Linked DNA regions of Nitrosospira lacus. The protein of the gene in region 2 interacts with the protein of the main gene of each other region in a pairwise test. Links are inferred from orthologs where the notes say so. Each region holds a gene or a part of one and is shown on either strand. Other genes may lie near its edges.

Region 1 (4,676 bases), 1.1 Mb from region 2 along the record:
AGATACCAGGTACTGGTATTGGCGGCGTTGAACCACATGCGTTCAATCACCGTAACCATACCTGGGCCGACAGTGTCCGCCACCGCTCCGCGGTCTGACTGACGCTGCATCCACTGACCCACGGCGCCGCTGACATAGCTGCGGATAATGAGGGCGCGGCTGGCCTCGGAACCATGCACCAGAAGTTGCACCTGTGCATTGCCCGCTGTCAGGCGGCGGGAAAAATCACTGGGTATCCGCACGATGCCATCTATCTCGCGTGCCAGCATCAGGCGCTCGGCCTCGCGCATCGAAGTGACTATCACAGGAGAGATATACGCCGAAAGCTCGAGGCCCGCGATCACATCGGCCGCCAAGGGCGAAGGATCTTCCAGCACCACCGCTATGGGCGCATTCTTGACATCGAGCGAGAGGCCATAGCCGAAAATCAGGATCAATACCATCGGCAGGCCGATACCAATGGCAAGATTGCTCCTGTCACGCAGCAACTGGCGGATTTCCTTGCGGGTCAATGAGATCAGGCGCAGCCAGAAACCTTTGTATCCCTTGCCGCCTTTCTTGTCTGACTGGCCTGCTCCCGTTTTTTCGCTCATGGCCTGATTTCCATTGCGGCGGTTTCGTTGTCTCTCTGGCGGCCTTGCTCGACGATGCTGATAAACGCCTCTTCCATGTTCAACCGGCTGTCTTTTCCGCCCGCTTGCGTCCGGACCTCCTGCGGTGTGCCGAGTGCCAGCAGCTTCCCGGCATCCTGGATAACGATACGGTCGCAATACTCGGCTTCTTCCATGAAATGCGTCGTAATGATGATAGTTGTTCCTACCTCTGATAACGCGGTAATGCGCCGCCAGAATTCGCGGCGCCTCTGCGGATCGGTTCCACTGGTAGGTTCGTCCAGGAACAGAATATCAGGTTCATGCAGCAACCCCACTGCCATCGCGAGGCGCTGCTTATAACCACCGGGCAACTGCCCGCTGGGTGACTTTTCTTTATCCTGCAAGTCAAACTGTCGCATGACAACGGCGATACGCTCGCGCAAGCGCTCTCCGCTCAAACCATAGGCACTGCCGAAGAACTCCAGGTTTTCCATCACGCTAAGATCACCATAGAGCGCAAATTTCTGCGATACGTAGCCGATCTTGCGACGCGCGATCGCACGCGCATGCCGCAGATCGACGCCGGCCACCCGAAGGAAACCGCTGCTGGCCGGCAAAAGGCCGCAAAGCATGCGAAAGGTCGTCGTCTTGCCCGCACCATTCGGCCCCAGCACACCGAAGATCTCCCCGCGCCGGATCGAAAACGAGATATTGTCCACCGCGGTAAAATCACCAAACCTGCGCACCAGGTCGCGCACCTCGATAATCACATCACCGGCATGATCTTTACCTTTGTCCAGGCTTTCGACTTCAACCGCTTTCAGCCGCACGGCAGCCTTCAGCGCAATAGTCTCCCTCGGCTCAGCAACGTACTGTTTGTGCAGCAGCATCATAAACCCGTCTTCCAGGCGTTCCTCGACGGCCGTAACCGGAGCCCCGCCAAGCAAGGCATCAAGATGCCGCTGATCGCCCCCTGGGCGCCGAATGAAACGTACGGCTCCCCCCTGCGGAACTGCATCAATGATGTTTTCAGTATTGTCCAGCAAGCGTGTCTGCAAAAAACGCGGTGGCTGACCTTGCGGCGGCGTGACGATAAAACATAGGCTGCGGGCATGATGGCGGATTTCCGCCGGGCTTCCCTGAGCCACGAGTTTGCCTTCATGCAACACGAATACTCGGGCGCAGCGTTCCGCTTCATCAAGGTAGGCGGTACTGACCAGGACAGTCAGTTGCTCGTCGTCAATCATTTGCTGAACGATTTCCCATAACTCCCGGCGTGACAGCGGGTCCACGCCCACCGTTGGCTCATCCAGTAGCAGGAGCTCCGGCAAACGCACCAATGTGCAGGCCAGCCCCAATTTTTGCTTCATCCCCCCGGACAGCTGGCCCGCAAGACGCGCGGTGAAGCGCGCCAGATTGGTCATTTCCAGCAGCCGTGCGTAGCGTTTCAGGCGCATGGCTTGTGGCACGCCATGCAGATCGGCGTAGAGATCGAGATTCTCCTGCACGCTGAGGTCTTCATACAGGCCGAAGCGCTGCGGCATATAACTGATGCGATCCTGAATCGCCTGCGGGTTGGCCGCGACATCAATACCCAACACGTGAAGTTGCCCTTCATCAGGTTTCATCAATCCGGCCATCATCCGCAACAAAGTGGTTTTACCCGCGCCATCGGGACCCACCAGCGCTGTAAGCGTGCCTGCCTGTATGGCCAGCGTGATGTCGGCGACTGCGTGAATCGTCTGGCCGGATTCCTTGATCAGAAATCGCTTATGGAGGACATGCGCGGTCAGTGCCGCCGCAGATGGATGCGTCACTGTGCCGCCCCGGGGGCGTCACGATGATTATCCAGGGATATGCGAACGGTGGCGGGCATGCCCAGGCGCAGACGATCTTCCGCATCGTCAACGAAGATACGGACTTCATAGACCAGGCTGGTACGCAGTTCTTCCGTCTGCACTATTTTCGGGGTGAACTCCGCCACCGAAGAAATGTAGCCGACATGGCCCCGAATGGGCTGATCCGGATGGCTGTCAGTCGTCACGCGTGCGCTCATGCCCGGCTTGATCCGTCCCAGATCGACTTCGGTGACATACGCGCGGACCCATTTCGGATCGGTAATAGCCAGCGCATAGACCGGCCGTTGCGGCGAAGCCATATCTCCCGGCTCCAGCAGGCGTGAGCGCACAATGGCATTCATGGGCGCCTTCAACTCGGCCAGGCTGATCTGGTGCCTGAGCAAAGCCAGCTCAGCTTTGGAAACATCCAGTTGCGCCTCGGCCTGCGCGATGTCTTCCTCCCGCGGACCGATCACCGCCAGTCTCAGCGCTTTTTTACGATTTTTAAGCTGTGCCTCTGCGACTTGGCGGCGTGAGCGCGCACTGTCCAGATCCTGTTGGCTGATCGCCTTATCAGCGGTTTTTTCCACATCCAGCAGGCGCTTAAGCTGTTGCGCAGCAAGATCCGCGTCAGCCTGGGCGGAAGCGACGTCAGCTCTGGCCTGATCCACCTCTTCGGGGCGCGTGCCGTTCTTCAGCCGCAACAAAACCTGCTCCTGCACATCAATCTGCGCCTGGGCCTGCGCGATTTGTAGTGCCAGGGTACGTGTATCGAGCGTCGCCAGCACTTGTCCTGCCTCGACCCGGTCGCCTTCCTGCACGCGCATTTCAGCAACCCGTTCACTGCCATTGAAAGCCAGCGAAACCTGGCGAATGTCAACATTGCCGAAAAGCTCCAATGTATTTGGATTATCCTGCTGGCGCACGAGAGACCATCCCGCCAGCACCGTAACGGCGATGACAAATGCGGCGGCAATGATGATCAATCCTTTATTCATGGGTGGATGCGCAATTTGCGGCATTGCGGCACCGGAATCAGTAATGAAGACATGCTGGTGAACGAGCAAGAAGCCGGAGCGTCATCGCGAGGATCATGACGTCGCCAATCTCAGATTATCCTAAATCCGGTAGTTGGACGAGGTGGAGTGTGCAGTTTCCGGGGTGCAGGGTCAGGTACGACGACGCGGAATGGTGCGTCCGCAACGCAGGGCGGAGCAGTGCTTCCCGCAGAAAGGCGCGACCCCGCAGCGGAATGGGGGCGCCGCATGCATGGAACATGAGCGCGGTCTCGGCCATCCTCTGCGCTGACCGATCGCCGCTTCGCGGACCCCTCACGCGACGCTCCAGGGCACCCCATTTCAAGGCATTATAACGCAGCCATGTACCGCAAGAACCGTGCAATCCGCCCGGTAGCAGACTCATCCAACAGGTGAGGGTCAAATTGCGGTCAGCTACCGCATTTAGGATTATCATGATTCCGAATCAGAGGATTCAACGATAGCTGCGGCGGCGTCTTCCAGCGCGACGACCGCGGCGGGAATTCCCGCAACATTGCCGGATATCACGGCGCCGGCGAAGAGGATCAGCGCGGACGCGAGATCAAGCGCTTGCTTGAAGATGACGATGCGCCGAATGGCTGATTTTGCGTTTTTTACACTGGACTGCAGGCGAGCAAGCGGGGCCTGGCTCTCGGCCAGGACCAACCCTATCGCGTTGGTATATATCCCGGACGCATCATTCAAAAGCCTGATTTCGCGTTCATCGAGCTCGACCCATTGGCTTTGGCTCAAGCTGGCCCGATTTTTGATGCGCCAGTTTCCGAGCTCGATTGCAGCGTCTCGAAACAAGTTGCCCAACTCAAAAGCATCGTCCGGCGTCAATTTTTCCATGCCTGCCCTTCCCTCTTTTTTACCGCGAAACGTCAAGCAAGCTCCGGTAAGCGGTGCGAAGCTCGTCAACAGCTGGCTTGAACTGCCGGCCGAAATCATCCTGGCCGACCCTATCTCTATGGTCATAAAGATATTGATGGCCTCCCGCGATTTTCTCCAGCACTGCATCGTAGCGCTGCGCGCCCCGGATACGGTTGTCCACGCGCTCCAGTGCTTCCACCCTGGCTTCTTTTGCGAGCGCCATTGCGACAGGCTCCACGGGATTGCCCGGCGCCAGCATAAAGTTATCATAGTATCGCCCGGCCAGCGCGGATTCCGTCTGTAAATCGGCTACGATACCGCGCTTCACAATCTTG
Region 2 (6,540 bases):
TCGATTTTGCGGATACCGTGAACAGCGGAATCAGCAGTCATGCCGCCGCCGACGATTAGGTACTTGTGATGTTTCATGACCGTTTCCCTTTATAGATGCGCATCAGCGCATATTGAAAATTGCCTCGATTATAATATCGCGATTTTTCCCGTATCTGCTCTTTATGAAAAAGTTAGGGCATTATCGTGGAACTTTGGATCTGACCATTACACCATGCGGAAAGAAATCGTAAATTCGCGCAGCTGTGGTCAGGACCATCAAGGTATTATCGCCATACCGGACAACTCAGTTTTTTCCACAGACCCTATAGCAGTATAGCCAGTATATAATGGGTGCCTCTATAAATTCAAAGTTAGGGTTAGGCACAGCCTCATAATTACGACAATGGATGACACGAAAACTGACGCGGGAGCGACCGGGATTGATGTTTGCGTACAACATGCGCGAGAGATGCTGGCTTCCCAGCTTGCGAAAATCAAGGACAAGGGATACGACTTTGCGCCTCAGTTCAGGCAAATGACAATTCAATTGTACTTGGCCGGTATCATGTGGCGCTGCAGTGAGAGTCTCAGCTTGTCAACCAGCGCCCGTGATCATGGGTTTGCGGCGCTTCAGGCGATGCTCATCAGCGATGGCATGACTAAAAAGCAGGCTCAACAACGAATTGCATTTCTGAATAATATGTCTCGAGTGGAAGACGGTGGCGATACACTGGCTATCACGATTGGTTATGAAGCGGTACCGGATGACAATAGCCTGGCCATGATCTTTGATGAGTATCAAAATGAGGTACGGGTTTCGGGGGCGTTCTGGCGCTTTTACGAGCGTGGTAAAAAAATCATGTTTATCGGTGGTGCGGTAGCAGCCTTTGTAACGATTTGGGCAGTCACGATTTTCCTTCCAAAAACCGAGGGAATCGATGTGCTGGCAGCGGGACTCCTGGCAGCTGCCTTGGTTGTACTTCCAACATTCTTGATCGGGTTATGGATTTACCGCATGAAGATCAAAAAACCACCCCTGCCAACTTCACCTCCGGAGTGATCGCAGCCCGGTACACTCGATCGGGAGTTTGGGTTTCTTCGAGTCCGGCAGCCGGGTCAGGCTGCTGTCTGCAAGCGTATTCCTGAACGCATTCTCGCGATAAATCTGCATGAAACGTGAAAGCCACACCCGGACAACGTATAATTGCCTGTCCATATAGCCCGCGATATTGTCGATACGACCCATAATGAGTGCCACAATCATGGATGGCAATGCGTTAGCAAGGGAAGTGCGAGCCGAATGGAAGGTTCGCGCCGAGCGCTTAACGGAAAATGGCGTGCAGCCAGGATTGGCTGTGGTCATTGTCGGTGACAATCCAGCCTCAAGCATATATGTGCGAAACAAGGCCAAGGCTTGCGGCGATACTGGAATTTATTCGGAAATACATGCGTTCCCGGAGAAGGCCAGCCAGGACGAGGTGATACAGCGCATCCAGGAATTGAACAGAAACCCCAGAATCCACGGTATTCTGGTGCAATTGCCGCTACCCCGGCATTTTGAAAGCGGCAAGATCATTGCATCCATCGCGGTGGAAAAAGACGCGGACGGCTTCCATCTATACAATGTCGGTGCGCTGGTTACCGGCAATACGGTTTTCCCGCCCTGCACCCCTTATGGCGTAATGAAAATGCTGGAAAAATGCGGTATTCCGGTTGAGGGCAAGCACGCAGTGGTGGTGGGCCGCAGCAACATCGTAGGTAAGCCGATGGCGTTCATGCTGTTGCAGCACGGAGCCACCGTCACAATCTGCACGTCGAAGACGCTTGAGTTGGCCGAACATACAAAACGAGCTGACATCCTGGTGGTGGCCGTTGGAAAGCCGCGCATGATCACGGCCGATATGGTGAAGCCCGGTGCAACGGTAATAGATGTCGGCATCAATCGCTTGCCTGACGGGAAGATTGCGGGGGATGTGGATTTTGAAATGGTCAAGGAGAAAGCGGGTCACATTACGCCGGTGCCGGGTGGGGTGGGACCCATGACCATCACCATGTTGCTGTGTAATACCATAGAGGCTGCGGAACGCGCTCAAACCGCTCAGGCAAGGGTATAGCCGCAGCGTAACATCGGCAGCCCCTCATCATATGCGAGACAAAATATGGAACCTATCCCGGACATAGATCCAACTGAAACAAAGGAATGGCTCGATGCGCTGGAGTCCGTACTCACACACGAGGGGACCGAACGAGCGCATTATCTGCTGGAAAGGCTGGTGGAGAAAGCGCGCCGTTCCGGCGCATATCTCCCTTATAGTGCCACCACTGCCTATATCAATACGATTCCTCCCGGCAAGGAGGATCACTCACCCGGTAACCATGCGCTGGAGCACCGTATCCGTTCCTACGTTCGCTGGAACTCCATGGCAATGGTGTTGCGCGCCAATAAGAATTCCAATGTTGGCGGCCATATTGCCAGCTTTGCATCCGCCGCGACACTCTACGATGTGGGCTACAATCACTTCTGGCATGCCCGCTCCAAGGATCATGGCGGTGACCTGATATTCGCCCAGGGACATTCCTCCCCTGGTCTTTACGCCTATGCTTTCCTGCTGGAGGAATTGTCACAGGAACAACTCGATAATTTCCGCCAGGAGGTTGACGGGAAGGGCATATCCTCTTATCCGCATCCGTGGCTGATGCCCGATTTCTGGCAGTTTCCGACAGTATCAATGGGGCTGGGGCCATTGATGGCAATCTATCAGGCGCGTTTCATGAAATATCTGGATAGCCGTGGGCTGGTTCAGACCAAGGGGCGCAAGGTCTGGGCTTTCCTGGGTGACGGAGAAATGGACGAACCGGAATCCCTCGGCGCAATTTCGCTGGCCTCACGTGAGAATCTGGACAACCTGATTTTTGTAGTTAATTGTAACCTTCAACGCCTTGATGGCCCGGTGCGTGGCAATGGCAAGATTATCCAGGAGTTGGAGGCCGCTTTTCGCGGTTCCGGCTGGAACGTCATCAAGGTAATTTGGGGCTCCTACTGGGATTCTTTGTTAGCCAAGGATACTAAGGGCTTGCTGCAGCAACGCATGATGGAATGCGTGGATGGCGAATACCAGACTTTCAAGTCCAGAGACGGTGCCTACGTGCGCGAACATTTCTTTGGCAAATATCCGGAACTGCTGGAGATGGTCGCCAACATGTCGGACGACGATATCTGGCGTTTGAACCGCGGAGGTCACGATCCACATAAGGTCTATGCCGCTTACGCCGCCGCAGCCAGGCATACCGGGCAGCCGACCGTGATACTTGCCAAAACCATCAAGGGTTATGGCATGGGTGAAGCGGGCGAAGCGCAGAACATTACCCATCAGCAGAAAAAAATGGGCACGACGTCGCTGAAAGCATTTCGTGATCGTTTCGGGCTGCCCATTGCGGATGACAGGATAGACGACGTACCGTATCTGAAATTTGACAAAGATTCGCCCGAGTTTGTTTATATGCGGCAGCAGCGGCAGGCGCTGGGCGGATTCATCCATCGCCGCCAGCGCAAGGCCGAGGCACTGTCGATACCACCGTTATCCGCGTTCGATACATTGCTCAAGGCAAGCGGCGAAGGACGGGAGTCCTCCACGACCATGGCATTTGTGCGCATCCTGAATATTCTCGTGAAAGACAAGGCTATAGGCAAGCATGTAGTACCGATCGTTGCGGATGAGTCGCGCACTTTCGGCATGGAAGGCATGTTCCGGCAGTTGGGCATCTGGTCGTCAACGGGACAGCTCTATACGCCGCAGGATGCCGACCAGCTGATGTATTACAAGGAAGACAAGAGCGGGCAGATTCTGCAGGAGGGGATCAACGAAGCAGGCGCCATGTCATCATGGATGGCTGTCGCAACCGCCTACAGCACTCATGGTGTGCAGATGATCCCGTTTTATATCTTCTACTCCATGTTCGGCTTTCAGCGCATCGGTGACTTGGCTTGGGCAGCGGGAGATATGCGCTGCCGTGGATTCTTGCTGGGAGGTACGGCCGGACGCACGACACTGAATGGAGAGGGGCTGCAACACGAAGACGGCCATAGCCATCTGTCCGCCTCGACCATTCCCAATTGTGTATCCTACGATCCCACATTTGCGTACGAGCTTGCGGTTATTATTCAGGACGGGTTGCGCCGAATGTATGACGTGCAGGAAGACGTCTATTATTATATTACCGTAATGAACGAAAATTACCCGCATCCGGAAATGCCCGCGAATGCGGAACAAGGTATATTGAAAGGCATGTACTTGTTTCGGGCAGGGAAACGGACAGAAGGAGAATATTCCGGGCTGCAGGTTCAATTGCTTGGATCCGGCACTATCCTGCGTGAGGTTATCGCGGCGGCAGAAATACTGGAAAAAGAATATGGCATCGCCGCCGACATATGGAGTGTCACCAGCTTTAACGAATTGAGGCGTGAAGCGCTGGATGTGACACGCTGGAACATGCTGCATCCCGCCGAACCGGCAAAACTATCCTATGTAGCGTCATGTTTCAAAGATCACGAGGGACCTGTGGTGGCGGCCACTGACTATATGAAGATATTCGCCGATCAGATACGTGAGTTTGTGCCGGGGCGTTACAAGGTGTTGGGTACGGATGGTTTTGGCCGTTCCGATACACGCGAGAAGCTGCGCCGGTTCTTTGAAGTGGATCGCCATTACGTCACCGTGGCCGCGCTCAAGGCATTGGCCGAGGAAGGCAAGATACCGGTGGAAAAGGTGGTGCACGCGATAAGCAAGTTCGGCATAGATCCGGACAAACCAAATCCAGTGACTGTATGAGAGAGCGGACGCGTGAGTGGATGCCTGTCTGCAAGACGCGTAGAGGTGCATACCCCGGTCGTGGTTTATTATCGGTGCGGGTCACGAAACTGCCGGATTTCGCGCCGCCAGCCCTTATTTCCAGATCGGGATTAATGTAGACACGAAGGAAAGAAGCGTGGCAGAGACTAAACAAGTATTGATTCCGGACATCGGCGACTTTAAAGACGTTCCGGTGATAGAAGTGCTGGTGAAGGCGGGCGATTCCATCAAGGTGGAGGATCCGCTGATCGTGTTGGAATCGGATAAGGCGACAATAGAAGTGCCTTCCCCTTTTGAGGGTGTAATTGGAGACGTACTTGTAAAAGTAGGTGACAAGGTATCTGAAGGTACGCCTATTTTAGCGATGCAAGTCGTTGAAACGGACAATTCGGTGAAAATCTCTCAAGCCGCCCTGTCAACAGGCTTGGCTTCACGGCAGGCTCCTAAGTCGTCACCTCCTTCTGCATCTGCCCAACCCGCCGATTTTTTGGAAAGATCGGAGGCGGAAGCTTCCCCATCAGCCTCGGCGCAGATTCCAACTCCGCAGCCAATCGGTCAATCCATATCTCCACCAATAGACGAAGCTGCTTTCGCGAAGGCCCATGCGAGCCCCTCGGTGCGGCGATTTGCGCGCGAACTGGGCGTGAGTCTTGGGTTGGTGAGCGGCAGCGGCCCTAAACAGCGCATACTCAGGGAAGATGTACAGGGCTACGTCAAAGCCGAATTATCAAAACCACGTGGCGGCAATGGCGCGGGACTCAATTTGCTGCCTTGGCCGCAAGTAAATTTTGCAAAATTCGGCCCGGTGGAGTTGAAGCCACTGTCGCGTATCAAAAAAATCTCCGGAACGAATCTGCACCGTAACTGGGTAATGATTCCCCATGTGACGCAATTCGACGAAGCCGATATCACAGAACTGGAAGCCCTGCGCAAGGAGTCCAATGAGGCATCAAAAAAAGATGGCGTGAAAGTCACGATACTCGCCTTCTTGATGCGTGCGTCGATAGCGGCATTAAAAAAATTTCCAGAGTTCAACGCCTCGCTTGATGGTGCGTCGTTTGACAGTGCAGGCGGTGCAGTGAATCTGGTGATAAAGCACTATTACCACCTTGGTTTTGCGGCGGATACGCCAAATGGACTGGTGGTGCCCGTCATACGTGATGTCGATCAAAAAGGCGTGATAGACATCGGCAGAGAGATGGCCAATCTCGCGGTGCTGGCTCGCGAGGGTAAGCTGAAACCCGTTGAAATGCAGGGTGCAAGCTTTACCATCTCCAGTCTGGGAGGGATCGGAGGCACCGCATTCACGCCAATTATCAATGCACCTGAGGTGGCGATTCTCGGCGTATCCCGTGCCAGCATAAAACCTGTTTATCGGGATGGCCAGTTTGTTCCTCGTCTAATGCTGCCGCTATCCCTGTCCTATGATCATCGCGTAATCGATGGGGCAACCGCCGCGCGCTTTACTTCACATCTGGTCGAGGTCCTCGCCGATATGCGCCGGGTATTATTATGAGAAAAGGCTCGCCGCAAGAAATCTCAACCCACATACCGCTAAACCAGGAATGAGCGATCAATTGCCGGATTCAGGTTTAAAGGGAACCGTTTCCGCACTCTGGCATTCCGAGTCTGTTCAGGCAATAGAATCCGGGGTTCCGCTCGTTGGTATTTTTGGTGGCACCTTCGATCCCATTCATAATGGCCACCTG

Evidence for each region. The genes of interacting proteins can lie anywhere in the genome.
Region 1: the proteins of aceE (region 2) and EBAPG3_RS08915 interact in binary tests that used the Escherichia coli proteins (3 or more experiments, as listed by UniProt). The link is inferred for Nitrosospira lacus from one-to-one orthologs.

The regions. Positions count from the first base shown.
Region 1 is NZ_CP021106.3:1,986,480-1,991,155, reverse strand. What follows is about bases 1-2,999. They hold EBAPG3_RS08915 (ATP-binding cassette domain-containing protein), read right to left. Parts: upstream 2,411-2,999; coding sequence 590-2,410; downstream 1-589. Other genes in these bases: EBAPG3_RS08910 (HlyD family secretion protein), read right to left, coding at 2,407-2,999; EBAPG3_RS08920 (ABC transporter permease), read right to left, coding at 1-593. In the rest of the region: more of EBAPG3_RS08910, read right to left, coding at 3,000-3,453; EBAPG3_RS08900 (hypothetical protein), read right to left, coding at 3,901-4,320; EBAPG3_RS08895 (hypothetical protein), read right to left, coding at 4,340-4,676. UniProt on the Escherichia coli protein: Part of the ABC transporter complex YbhFSR that could be involved in efflux of cefoperazone. Probably responsible for energy coupling to the transport system.
Region 2 is NZ_CP021106.3:866,825-873,364, forward strand. The notes cover bases 1,827-5,010. They hold aceE (pyruvate dehydrogenase (acetyl-transferring), homodimeric type), read left to right. Parts: upstream 1,827-2,140; coding sequence 2,141-4,810; downstream 4,811-5,010. Other genes in these bases: folD (bifunctional methylenetetrahydrofolate dehydrogenase/methenyltetrahydrofolate cyclohydrolase FolD), read left to right, coding at 1,827-2,095; aceF (dihydrolipoyllysine-residue acetyltransferase), read left to right, coding at 4,968-5,010. Also shown: EBAPG3_RS03885 (NAD(P)/FAD-dependent oxidoreductase), read right to left, coding at 1-77; EBAPG3_RS03890 (hypothetical protein), read left to right, coding at 451-1,041; EBAPG3_RS03895 (hypothetical protein), read right to left, coding at 1,027-1,245; more of folD, read left to right, coding at 1,229-1,826; more of aceF, read left to right, coding at 5,011-6,347; nadD (nicotinate-nucleotide adenylyltransferase), read left to right, coding at 6,397-6,540. UniProt on the Escherichia coli protein: Component of the pyruvate dehydrogenase (PDH) complex, that catalyzes the overall conversion of pyruvate to acetyl-CoA and CO(2).